One region of the Photorhabdus temperata genome, then DNA from elsewhere that is predicted to be linked to it. Evidence: predicted binding sites of a transcription regulator. Region 1 holds the regulator's gene; each other region holds the start of a gene.

Region 1 (4,371 bases):
CAGCCAGCGCGGGGAAGGACAACAAAAAAAGAGATGCTATAATCAGTTTTGTCTTCATAACAATTACCTTACTTATTGAATATCAAAAAGAGCCTATGTTTTGTAGCGGTATGAGAGTAAGTTGGTTGAGGAAAAAGTAGTCATTGATTTTGTTACACTATGCTGCAAGTGCTTATGTGCTATGATAGCCGCCCCGTTGTCGTTAGGCCGTTTTACCTGAAATCATGTTGTTCATGATAAACAAATTGCAGGATTGGCAGGACAACAAATACAGCGATAAAAATGGGTAGGATAGACTCCTATGTTATTAATAATAGATAACTATGATTCTTTTACGTATAACTTATATCAATATTTTTGTGAATTGGGAACAGATGTTTTAGTCAAGCGTAATGATGAATTACAGCTTGAAGATATTGAGCGATTAGCGCCTACACATCTGGTTATTTCCCCAGGCCCTTGCACCCCAAATGAAGCAGGAATTTCTCTGGCTGCGATTTCTCATTTTGCGGATAAATTGCCGATTCTGGGTGTTTGCCTTGGGCATCAGGCAATTGGGCAGGCATTCGGCGCCAGTGTAGTAAAAGCTAGGGAAGTGATGCATGGGAAAACTTCTGCTATTCATCATAATCAGCAAGGTGTGTTCAAAGGGCTTAACCGGCCATTAACGGTTACCCGTTACCATTCATTGGTGATTGCCGCAGAGACTTTACCAGCCGCATTTGAAGTTACTGCATGGAGTCAGCATAACGGCAATGTAGATGAGATCATGGGAATTCGTCATCGTACTTTGCCCTTGGAAGGTGTGCAGTTCCACCCTGAAAGTATTCTCAGCGAGCAAGGGCATCAGCTACTGAGTAACTTCCTTAGATATTAACCAGATACCAATAATTTCTTCATTTATTCATCTTTTTCATTTGCCCATCTTTGATTTTTTATGCATATTCAGTGATTATAATTTCATTTTTGAATGGCGTATATATAAAAAACGGGTGGGAAAATGATGGAGCATGCCGCAGTAAACAGAAATACATACGATCAAGTCATGTTGCCAATTTATTCACCGGCACAGTTTATACCGGTGAAAGGGCAAGGCAGCCGTGTATGGGATCAGCAAGGGAAAGAGTATATTGATTTTGCCGGTGGTATTGCTGTTATGGCTTTGGGGCATTGTCATCCTGAGTTAGTGGATGCTTTAAAGCAGCAAGGGGAGAAACTTTGGCATATCAGTAATATTTTCACCAATGAACCAGCTTTGATACTCGCGCAGAAACTGATTGATGCAACTTTTGCGGAGCGGGTATTTTTTGCCAACTCGGGAGCGGAAGCGAATGAAGCTGCATTTAAGCTGGCGCGTCATTATGCCATTACCCGTTACCATCCATATAAAACCAAAATCATCGCATTCCATCAGGGGTTTCATGGTCGTACCCTGTTTACGGTCTCTGTTGGTGGTCAACCAAAATACGCTGATGGTTTTGGGCCAAAACCCGCAGATATTATTCATGTGCCTTTTAATGACTTAGATGCAGTAAAGGCGGTCATGGATGACCATACTTGTGCTGTTGTATTAGAACCTGTTCAGGGAGAAGGGGGAGTCACGCCGGCGACACCCGCATTTATTCATGGGTTGCGTGAACTTTGCGATAAGTATCAGATATTGTTGGTATTTGATGAAGTACAAAGTGGAATGGGCCGTACCGGTAAGTTATTTTCTTATATGTATTATGATGTTGTGCCGGACATTATCACCACAGCGAAGGCGCTGGGAGGTGGTTTCCCTGTCAGTGCTATGCTGACTACAGCGAATATCGCTTCGGTGATGGTGCCGGGAACTCACGGCACAACTTATGGTGGTAATCCGCTGGCTTGTGCGGTTGCAAATGCTGCTTTTGACATTATCAATACGCCAGAGGTCTTGGATGGTGTTGAAAAACGTCATCATTTGATTGTGAATTTTCTGAATGATATCAATCAAAAATATTCGATATTTGGTGAAATCCGTGGCAAGGGATTGCTGATTGGTGCGGAACTAAAAGCGCAGTATCAGGGAAAATCTAAAGAGATCCTGCAACTGGCGGCTGAAAATGGTCTGATGTTATTGAGTGCCGGTAATGATGTACTGCGTTTCACGCCTTCGCTGATTATCAGTGAAGAGGAGATAGCCCAGGGGATGGAACGGCTGGAGAAGGCAATTAGTCAGTTGGTGTAAATAAAAATCAGCGCAATATAATGCGCTGATTAATTAGGAATTAACGTGTACCGTAAACAACAATTGTTTTGCCGTGTGCGGAGATCAGATTTTGATCTTCCAGCATTTTTAAAATACGGCCAACCGTTTCACGGGAACAGCCAACAATCTGACCAATTTCCTGACGAGTGATTTTGATTTGCATTCCGTCCGGGTGGGTCATTGCATCTGGTTGTTTCGCCAGATTCAGTAAAGTCTGAGCAATCCGGCCGGTTACATCCAGGAAAGCCAGGTTACCGACTTTCTCAGAAGTTGTTTGCAAACGGCTTGCCATTTGGGCAGATAAACGCATTAAAATATCTGGGTTTACCTGAATCAGTTGACGGAATTTTTTATAGGAAATTTCCGCTACTTCACAGGCGCTTTTGGCCCGTACCCAGGCTGTACGCTCTTGTCCTTCTTCAAATAATCCAAGCTCGCCAATGAAATCTCCCTGGTTTAAATAGGAGAGGATCATCTCTTTGCCTTCTTCATCTTTAATCAAAACCGCAACAGAACCTTTTACGATGTAGTAAAGCGTCTCTGCTTTTTCGCCTTGATGAATAAGCGTGCTTTTGGATGGATATTTATGAATATGGCAGTGTGACAAAAACCATTCAAGAGTGGGGTCTGTTTGTGGCTTGCCGAGAACCATTCGCTTCATCCTCTGTTGTTATCGCTGCCTAAATAACACGAGAACCTAAAAGTTTCTCGTCAGGCTGGCTTAAAAGACACTAGCTTAACATATTAGTTTGCTGAAAAACCGACAGGTGAGGGTTTTATATAGGTTATCTGAAATTTGAAACTTGAGTATTGATCTTAACCCATATATACCCAGACCTGCTTCTGTTTTTAACACAGGAAAAGGCTTCTGTCTTGTCTTGTATTGTTTCAGCACAATAAACCGCTCATTAGATTGCCAGTTTAATACTGAAAGAGTAGGCTTTGATGCAAAAAATGACTTAAGGGGTACTTATGCAAGCGCGGGTAAAATGGGTTGAAGGGTTGTCTCTTTTGGGGGAGTCGTCTTCGGGTCATCAGATAATGATGGATGGAAATGCCGGCGATAAGGCACCGAGCCCAATGGAAATGGTATTAATGGCAGTTGGCGGTTGCAGCACGATTGATGTTATTTCTATTTTGCAGAAAGGTCGATATGACATAAAAGATTGTGAAGTGAAATTAACTTCTCGCCGTCGTGAAGAGGCGCCACGCTTGTTTACTTCTATTAATCTGCATTTTATTGTTACCGGCAAGGATTTATCAGATAAAGCAGTTGAACGCGCCGTCACGCTTTCCGCAGAGAAATATTGTTCTGTTTCGTTGATGTTGGGGAAATCAGTTGAACTTACCTACAGCTTTGAAATTAAAGAGGCAGAGTAAGATATTATTTCCTGATTGAAAAATAACGACAGGTAACTAATATCAGTTACCTGTTTTTTTAACTGAATAATATGAGAAGTGGATTCAAACGCTGAGTTTTCTGGATTTATCCCAGGTTTTAATCAACAAATTTTTTCCCCTTCCAGTAATCGCTGTACCAATGGCGTCATAATTAATTCCATGGCCAGTCCCATTTTTCCACCGGGAACTACGATGGTATTAATGCTTGAAACAAATGAACCTTGTAACATTGATAAAAGATACGGGAAATCAATTTGAGTGAGGTCACGGAAACGGATGACAATAAAACTTTCATCCAGGGATGGAATGGCTTTGGCTGAAAATGGATTGGACGTATCAACAGTCGGGACGCGCTGGAAATTTATATGTGTCCGGGAAAATTGGGGGGTAATGTAGTTAATATAATCATCCATAGAACGAACAACGGAATCCATCACCGCTTCCTGTGAGTGTCCCCGTTCTCCGGTATCGCGGATAAGTTTCTGTATCCATTCAAGGTTGACAATCGGCACCACCCCCACTAGCAGATCGACATGACTGGCAACATTATGTTGTGGTGTTACCACGCCACCGTGCAGGCCTTCATAAAACAGCACATCGGTCTGCTTTGGCAAGGCTTCCCACGGAGTAAATGTACCGGGGAGCTGGTTGTAAGGAACCGCGTCATCATAGGTGTGAAGGTACTTACGGCAACGGCCTTCACCCGCTTCACCATAGTCAATCATGGTTTTTTCCAG
Region 2 (4,371 bases), on a different contig from region 1:
GGTTCGCCTGAAAGTCGATGATAATATCGCTGAAATCTTTAAACATGGCCGGGCCTCTATCTCTCTGGGCTATATTGGCATTCATGAAACTATTAACGCATTGTATGGCAATCAGATTCATCTATTTGATGACCAGCAATTACGTGTAAAAGCTCTCGCAATTGTTAGCCATCTGCGAAAAGCAACTGATCAATGGAAAAAAGAGACGGGTTATGGTTTTAGCCTGTACAGCACACCAAGTGAAAATCTGTGTGATCGTTTCTGCCGCCTTGATGCTGCTGAATTTGGTGTTATCGAAGGGGTGACAGACAAAGGCTATTACACCAACAGTTTCCATCTTGACGTTGAAAAGAAGGCCAATCCTTACGATAAACTGGATTTTGAAGCATCTTATCCACCACTGACAAACGGCGGTTTTATCTGTTACGGCGAATATCCTAATCTGCAACATAATTTGAAAGCACTGGAAGATGTCTGGGATTACAGCTACTTACACATTCCTTATTACGGGACCAATACCCCGATTGACGAGTGCTATGACTGCGGATTTACCGGTGAATTCTCCTGCACCAGTAAAGGGTTTACCTGCCCCCGTTGCGGCAATCATACCCCCTCTAGGGTATCGGTAACCCGCCGTGTCTGCGGTTATCTGGGAAGTCCTGACGCTCGCCCCTTCAATTCAGGCAAGCAAGAAGAGGTAAAACGCAGAGTAAAACATCTGACAAATGGGCAATTAGATGCATTCAGGCAGGCTAAAAAATGAATTACCACCAATATTACCCAGTTGATGTGGTTAACGGTCCCGGAACCCGCTGTACGCTGTTTGTCGCAGGATGCGAGCACCAATGCCCCGGCTGCTATAACAAAAACACCTGGCGAACAAACTCCGGCCAACTATTTACTCAGGAAATGGCAGACCATATTGTCGCTGATTTACAGGATAGCCGCATTAAACGACAAGGGCTGTCTCTGTCTGGCGGCGATCCTCTTCATCCATACAACATATCCGTGATCCTGAAACTGGTACAACGGGTCACGGCAGAGTGCCCTGAAAAGGATATCTGGCTGTGGACCGGCTGTTTGCTAAGTGAACTCAGCCAAGCCCAACAAGAAGTTGTTAGCTATATTAATGTGCTGGTAGATGGTAAGTTTATCCAGAATCTTTATGATCCCGGCTTATTATGGCGCGGTAGCCGCAACCAGATTATTCATCGGCTGAGATAATTTTATCGCTGCCAGCAGATTTTCTTACCAAATCCCAGCGTGTTATCAGTCATTTTTATTTCACTGAGATTCAGTTGCCAAACAGGTGTTTTAGCCGCAATTGCCACAGGAAAGCGGCGGCAATAACGTGCTCTGGCAGCTTTATCTTCTTCTCCTTCCAGACGAATGACTTCTCCTTTGAACTGAATACCTTTTATCTGCACGATATTACGAATCTGCCCGGCAACAGTACCTGCCACCTGTGAGTTTATCTGCATCATTTCACCATGACGGGTATGGGATTCAGTCATAAACCAAAAGGCTATTTTCTCGGCATCGAAAACATAGAAACAACTTGCACACCAGATATCATTTTCTGTTGTTGTGCAAAGCGTGAAGACATGCTGTCTTGCGAGGTATTGGCGGATAATCTGAAAGTTTTCAGTGGTATTCACACTCCCTCCAATGGGAGGATTTTATTAGCCTGGAAACCCAGGACCACGCCGGGATAAACATCATCCTGCGGCGTGTTCTGACATCTCCCGACAAAGTCAGAGTTCAGTGTGTTCTACTATAAATTAGTTATAGATTTCAGCAACACCTGACAATTGGTTCTTACCATTAGTAGATATGATACGGAAAGAAGATGCACCGGCTTTGTCAGCTTTTTTGGACAATTCGGCACTCAAACTTTCCAAGGTATCAGCACCGGTTACAGAAACCACGCCAACCTTGGCGGATGAAGTAGTTTGAACTTCTGTTGCTGCCATACCACCAAAAGAGATAGCACTTAAAGCCAAAGCAGCAGCAATATATTTTACGTTTTTCATAACATGATCCTTGATCAATTTTTAATGGAATGAGTTACTCTCTGTGATGTGGATCATAGTATGATCTAACGGCCAGAATAAAAATTAGCAATTATTGCTATTTTATTTCAATTTTTTTGAACAAAAAATACGATATATAGGAATTTGATATGTAACAAATTTTAATAAAACTGTTATATTATAATGACTTAAACTAAGTTATTCGGAAAAATAATATAGAAAAAACGTCTTAGTAAAATATAAATATCAAAAATAAAAAATTAAGAAAAAGTTATATGGCTAAAAATCAATGGGTTCTTTACTTGCTGAAAACGAAGGCAGGAATGCTGTACACAGGGATAACGACAGACATCAACCGCCGTTTTGCACAACATGTAAAAGGTAAAGGAGCAAAAGCACTGAGAGGGAAAGGGCCATTACAACTGGTTTTCAACAGTTATGCCGGAGACAGAGCCAGTGCCTCACGATTGGAATATCAGGTAAAGCAATTAAGTAAACAGCAAAAAGAGAGGCTGGTTATTTGCCAGCCCACCTGTATAGCAAAATATTTGGCATCAATCAGAAACAGTCAAAATGGGGAGAATAAGTAACCAGCCCAGTATAATCAGCCAAGGAACTGTCAGCTAATTCATATACCTGAAAATAGGGCTCACACGTTGGCCACTTACAATGTAACTGGTGCTCACTGGCAAGCGTAAAACCAAACCGGCGATAATAGTGCGGATCACCTAAAACAACGACTACGCCGTAACCAAATTCATTCAGGCTATCCAGACCTTCATAAACGAGTTTTTCACCAATCCCCTGCCGGCGATATTCTTCAGAAACCGCTAACGGCGCTAAACCAACCCATTGATGATCCTTACCATTAATATCTACCGGACTGAATGCCACATAACCAATGACCTGACCTTCTTCATCCGTAGCAACCATACCCAACGTGAGTAATCCATCTTCCCGTAATTGCTGTACCAATTCCGCTTCTGCCGGGGTATCAAAAGATTCCCGCAGTAACTGATCTATTCCCGCTGCATCTACTGGAATTTCTACCCTGATCAACATGATAATCGCGCATGTTCTGCGCCCTCCGGTAAACTGACTTTAATAAACTCAACCAACCGCAATAAACCGGTACGAAGAGCGGTAGGCATAGACTTCAGTGCTATCGCATCTACCCAATTTCCAACATACAACCCTGATTCTGTATCTCCTGTAATACACAAACGACAGCAACTCAAGAAAGACAAAATATCCCGTTCTTCTTTGCGGGTAGCTATTAAAATCAGACTATTGGCTTCGCCGATAAAATTAACCTCTCTCTGCTGATGCTGGCTGACAGCTAAATGATTATCACGGACAGTAGTAAACCAGCGCAGATTAAGATCGCGGATTTTTCCTAACACAGCTCAAACTCCTTACTTGATAAAGTAGCATAGCTATTCAACCAGAATATATTGGTATTTCTCCGATCCTACATCAAGAATCCAATACAGAACCAGTTGTAAATTGTACCTTTCAACTATTGAGGTAATATCCGCCTATAAACTGCTCTAAATCAAAACATCTCACCATTAAGTTAATTACAATTATTAACTATTATTACTTTATTCCAGTATTTTATATAGAACAGACTTGCCCCACAAAAAGCTTATTTATGTGGAGCATAGTTGCTGTAGATAACGGGGTAGATGTCATTTATATCGGACCGACACATGACATCAAGGCCCATTATTTTTCAATCCAAAAAATCAAAAACATCAGACAAACATACAGTTATGAAAGAAAATGTAAACATAAGTTGCATACTGATATTCAAATTTACACGTCCTGATTATAGCGGATTGCAAATTTTTGGCTTAACGTATGGCGCTAGTCGACACGTATTTCTTACGGCTACCGGCTAAAAAGCACGTATAGACTTTATTAAGATTTACTTTTGGATTTATTATCCTTGGATTGGATTGTTACAAACGTATATTAGTTTAATCTTTATACAATAAATAGGAATGACGTATGGAAGGCCAAGAGATCTATTCAAAATTCATTGGTAAGAGGATAAAGCTATGGATGGATGAGCGTTTCCCGCTACAAAATGCACCGCTTTTCTTTATTTTTTATATCATCAGCTATTCCGTAGCTTTTTATTCAATAGGGGAAAAGCCTGTTTTGTCATGGGAAATCCTGCTCGGTTGCCTGATGGCCTTCTCCTATTTTTTACTATTACGGATATTCGATGAGCATAAGGATTATCAACTGGATTGTGAACACCACCCACAGCGGATCTTACAGCGCGGTATTATTACGCTGAAAAATCTACGGGTACTCGGTATCTGCTGTA
Region 3 (4,371 bases), on a different contig from region 1:
AAAAATAACTTAAACAGCTTTTTAAAGCGGATAGAAAAGAAGATGAGTCACGATATTTTAAGTTCAGCTTGTTATGATGGAAATCTTCCAAAATATTCATAAGTCTAGCTTATATACAAATAGTGAGCCCGAATATCTGCTTTAGAATAACCAGAAATTTTTACCTTTTCATTGTTACGGTTATAACTTTTGCTCTGAACCTCTTTCGTTAGCTGCCTGGTTTACTCATGTAGTAGGAATCATGTATGCATTATGTTTATATAATCTAATAACGTTCCATCTTTATATCGTTATGAATATAACTACAATCAGCCCCAGGCGATAATTAATTACTTATTTTTCCATTTACATCACAACCAAAACTGGAATATATCAGCCTTGCCATTATTATGGTTATGTAAAATATTATCATTAGTATGATTAGTTAGAATAGTATTTAGAAATACAGTTGTATTAGTACTGACCGATATTTGGGGTTGAATGCTCTTTTTAATGCTGGTAAATGACGGTAATTAGGCATAGAAAATAGGAATCCGTCACTATTCAATTATATTTGCCGGTTAAAGCATACTGATTATAATCATTGCAGTAAATGGCTGTATCGTTTCTCTTGCATTTTATGTTGTTACCGTTCTCGTATTAGTCCCCATAATGGTGCTTTTCTGGGAGATAATGTCAGTAACAGCAGATTAATCAGTAGATTAGAGCTTCAATCTTATCTGAGGTTAACCGACAAATACCATAGAAAACATTGCCTGTTAAATTTTACATTTTTGCTGGAATTGTAGATAAATGTTATCGTTGTATTTTACAATATATATTGAATGAAAATTGTCCTACCAAAGTCTGAATAGATAATAAATCGGGATCACTGTTCCACTACCAGACTAAACTCAAAAAAAGCGTGTTCTGATAGTGTATAAATATGTCATAGCGCTGTGTTTATTATCCTAAATTTTTTTACTAATTTTGTATTGTATTGAAATATGAAGAAAAAACGTCCTATTTTACAAGATGTGGCTGATCGTGTTGGTGTTACAAAAATGACAGTGAGTCGTTTCTTGCGTAACCCCGATCAAGTTTCTGAGCAATTGCGAAAGAAAATAGCTGATGCTTTGGATGAATTAGGTTATATCCCGAACCGAGTTCCGGATATTCTTTCTAATTCTACTAGTCATGCTATCGGTGTTTTGTTGCCTTCTTTAACTAACCAGGTTTTTGCGGAAGTTATCCGTGGTATCGAATATGTGACAGATCGTAATGGTTATCAAACCATGCTGGCTCACTATGGTTACCATTCAGAGAAGGAAGAGGAACGTTTAATTTCCCTGCTTTCCTACAATATTGATGGCTTGATTCTTTCTGAACGTACTCACACACCGCGCACTTTGAAGATGCTGGAAACGGCAGGGATCCCTGTCGTTGAGCTGATGGACTGTGTTTCTCCCTGTATCGACACGGCAGTCGGTATTGATAACTTTGAAGCAGCCCGACAGATGACTGCGGCAATGATTGAGCGTGGTTGCCAGCGGGTGATTTATCTTGGAGCAAGGCAGGATGAAAGGACCATTATTCGCCTGGAAGGTTATGAAGCTGCAATGAAAAGCGTAGGTTTAAAGCCAGGTAAGGTAATGACACCTGACAGCTCTTCTTACACCTTAGGGGGGAAACTACTGAATGAAGCACGAACAAAGTATCCTGATGTGGATGGTCTGTTTTGTACCAATGATGACCTCGCTATCGGAGCAATTTTTGAGTGTCAACGTCAGGGGATAGCTGTACCGCATGATATTGCGATAGCGGGTTTTCATGGTCACGATGTTGGTCAGGTGATGACACCAAAACTTGCCAGTGTGTTGACATCTCGTGACCTAATGGGACGGAAGGCTGCTGGATTATTGATGGCACGGCTGAAAGGTGAACATTTACCACAGAAAATGATCGATATCGGTTTTCAGTTATCCCTAGGAGAAAGTATTTAATCGGTCAACTGGATTCACATTCTTTGAGCTAATTTGTGATAAATATCACATTTCCATTTCTTGAATATTCCGTGTTGTTGCGAAGTTTACTTCTACTTCTGATAATGTTACCGATAACAGTTACCGGTAACATTTTGTGGGTGAAATATCTGCGCTAAGGAATTTATATGAGAGATACCCAGCATTCGAATCATGTTTTTGTGCTTATGGGGGTATCAGGCAGTGGTAAATCTGCTGTTGCCAATGCTGTGGCTTATAAACTGGACTCCGCTTTTTTGGATGGTGATTTCTTACACCCAAGATCTAACATTAATAAGATGGCTAAAGGCCATGCACTGAATGATGAAGATCGTAAGCCCTGGTTGAAATCACTAAATGATGCAGTTTTTGCCATGCAACGCACAAATCCAGTTTCCCTGATTGTTTGTTCTGCTTTAAAAAAGCATTACCGGGATATGCTGCGTGATAATAATAAGAATCTGTCATTTCTTTATATGAAAGGTGACTTTGATTTAATTGAAAGTCGGTTGCAAGCACGTAAAGATCATTTCTTTAAACCTCAAATGTTGGTATCTCAATTTGAGGCATTAGAAGAACCGGGTAGAGATGAAAAAGATGTTTATCTGATTGATATTAGATCGTCTCTTGATGAAGTGATTAATCACTCAATAAGAATAATTAATAGTGTCATTTCAGGGGGAAAATAATGAGTACTTTAACCTTAGTGCTGACAGCAGTTGGCTCTGTTCTTTTACTGCTGTTTCTGGTGATGAAGGCCAGAATACATGCTTTTGTTGCGTTAATACTGGTATCTATGGGGGCGGGTGTTTTTTCTGGTATGCCATTGGATAAAATTACCGAAACAATGCAAGAAGGAATGGGCGGAACATTAGGCTTTCTGGCGATTGTTGTTGCACTGGGAGCGATGTTTGGTAAGGTTCTGCATGAAACAGGTGCTCTGGATCAGATTGCGATTAAATTACTAAATAGTTTTGGTGAAAGCCGTGCTCATTATTCATTGGGGATCGCTGGTCTGGTTTGTGCTTTACCGCTGTTTTTTGATGTAGCGATTGTTTTATTGATTGGTGTGGCGTTTGCAGTCGCGCGCCGTACTGGTGGTAACGTAGTGAAACTGGTTATTCCTTTGTTTGCCGGTGTTGCGGCAGCCGCAGCGTTTCTGTTACCCGGTCCAGTTCCGATGTTGTTGGCTTCACAGATGAATGCTGATTTTGGCTGGATGATCCTGATTGGTATCTGTGCAGCGATTCCGGGGATGTTACTGGCTGGTCCAATTTTTGGTAGTTTCGTCAGTAAGTATGTTACGTTGGATTTACCCGCTGATATGAGTGAACCCAGTCTTGGTCAGGGTAAGATGCCATCTTTTGGTTTGAGCTTGTCGCTGGTTTTGTTTCCATTAGCTTTGGTTGGATTAAAGGCTGTTGGTGAGAGTTTTGTTGAACAAAATTCTGAATTGTATTTGTGGCTTGAATTCATCGGTCATCCATTCTCTGCGATTCTGGTTGCTTGTCTGATTGCCATTTATGGTCTGGCAATTCGTCGTGGGATGAGTAAAGAAAAAGTGATGGATATTTGCTCTTCGGCTATTCAGCCTGCTGGAATTATTTTGTTGGTTACTGGGGCCGGTGGTGTATTCAAACAAGTGTTGGTGGATTCCGGGGTTGGTCCTGCGTTGGGGAATGCATTAATTGGCTCAGGCCTGCCAATTGCATTAGCGTGTTTTATCCTTGCTGGTACAGTGCGTGTTATTCAAGGGTCTGCGACCGTTGCCTGCCTGACAACCGTTGGTCTGATCCTGCCGGTTGTTGATGTATTAGAATATTCTGGGGCCCAACTTGCAGCCCTTTCAATCTGTATTGCCGGGGGGTCTCTGGTATTGAGCCATGTTAATGATTCCGGTTTCTGGTTATTCGGTAAATTTACTGGTGCGACAGAATCTCAAACACTGAAAACCTGGTCAATTATGGAAACTATTCTTGGAATAACGGGGGCGGCGGTTGGGATGGCTTTCTTTGCCATGATGTAATGCCCTTTTTAAGTTTTTAAAAGATAGGATGATGAAGATCTTTGAAGCTAAAACTTGGAATACTTTTTGGAGATGTTAAATTAATGCCGTTTTCTATAAAAACGGCCATATAAGTCACTTATGTAAAGATATTGATGAAACTAGAATAAGCTCCTTACTAATGGATGACGATTGCACCAGCGATCTTTATAGGCAAGAGAAGGTCTGCCAATAGAATAACGCATAGTTTTTTGATGTTGCTGGCAGAGTTCTGAAGCATTCTGAATATTTAACCACATTAAAACACTGCCAACACTGAGATTGGAATATTCAGGATCGAGTCCGCCGTCTACTGCGTCAAATGAA

The links. Region 1 encodes CRP, which controls carbon source genes, mostly activating them, when cyclic AMP is high. Its sites were predicted from a motif close to ATGTGANNNNNNTCACAT; they were not measured.
Region 2: bhsA (multiple stress resistance protein BhsA) is a predicted target of CRP. The motif match lies at 2,176-2,193, and genes of this name have one in related genera.
Region 3: gntK (gluconokinase) is a predicted target of CRP. The motif match lies at 2,016-2,033, and genes of this name have one in related genera.

The regions. Positions count from the first base shown of each region.
Region 1 covers NZ_JAJAFX010000027.1:50,177-54,547, forward strand. The annotation lists gene LGZ99_RS12245 (YcgJ family protein) at 1-58, opposite strand, end outside; gene LGZ99_RS12250 (aminodeoxychorismate synthase component II) at 302-877, shown strand; gene argD (bifunctional acetylornithine/succinyldiaminopimelate transaminase) at 1,001-2,212, shown strand; gene crp (cAMP-activated global transcriptional regulator CRP) at 2,253-2,885, opposite strand; gene LGZ99_RS12265 (OsmC family protein) at 3,206-3,613, shown strand; gene LGZ99_RS12270 (phosphoribulokinase) at 3,736-4,371, opposite strand, start outside.
Region 2 covers NZ_JAJAFX010000009.1:88,489-92,859, reverse strand. The annotation lists gene nrdD (anaerobic ribonucleoside-triphosphate reductase) at 1-763, shown strand, start outside; gene nrdG (anaerobic ribonucleoside-triphosphate reductase-activating protein) at 760-1,224, shown strand; gene LGZ99_RS05395 (YhbP family protein) at 1,227-1,658, opposite strand; gene bhsA (multiple stress resistance protein BhsA) at 1,782-2,033, opposite strand; gene LGZ99_RS05385 (GIY-YIG nuclease family protein) at 2,309-2,623, shown strand; gene LGZ99_RS05380 (GNAT family N-acetyltransferase) at 2,592-3,095, opposite strand; gene ubiT (ubiquinone anaerobic biosynthesis accessory factor UbiT) at 3,089-3,436, opposite strand; gene LGZ99_RS05370 (prenyltransferase) at 4,047-4,371, shown strand, end outside.
Region 3 covers NZ_JAJAFX010000005.1:121,161-125,531, reverse strand. The annotation lists gene gntR (gluconate operon transcriptional repressor GntR) at 987-1,982, shown strand; gene gntK (gluconokinase) at 2,150-2,689, shown strand; gene gntU (gluconate transporter) at 2,689-4,026, shown strand; gene LGZ99_RS03280 (GNAT family N-acetyltransferase) at 4,167-4,371, opposite strand, start outside.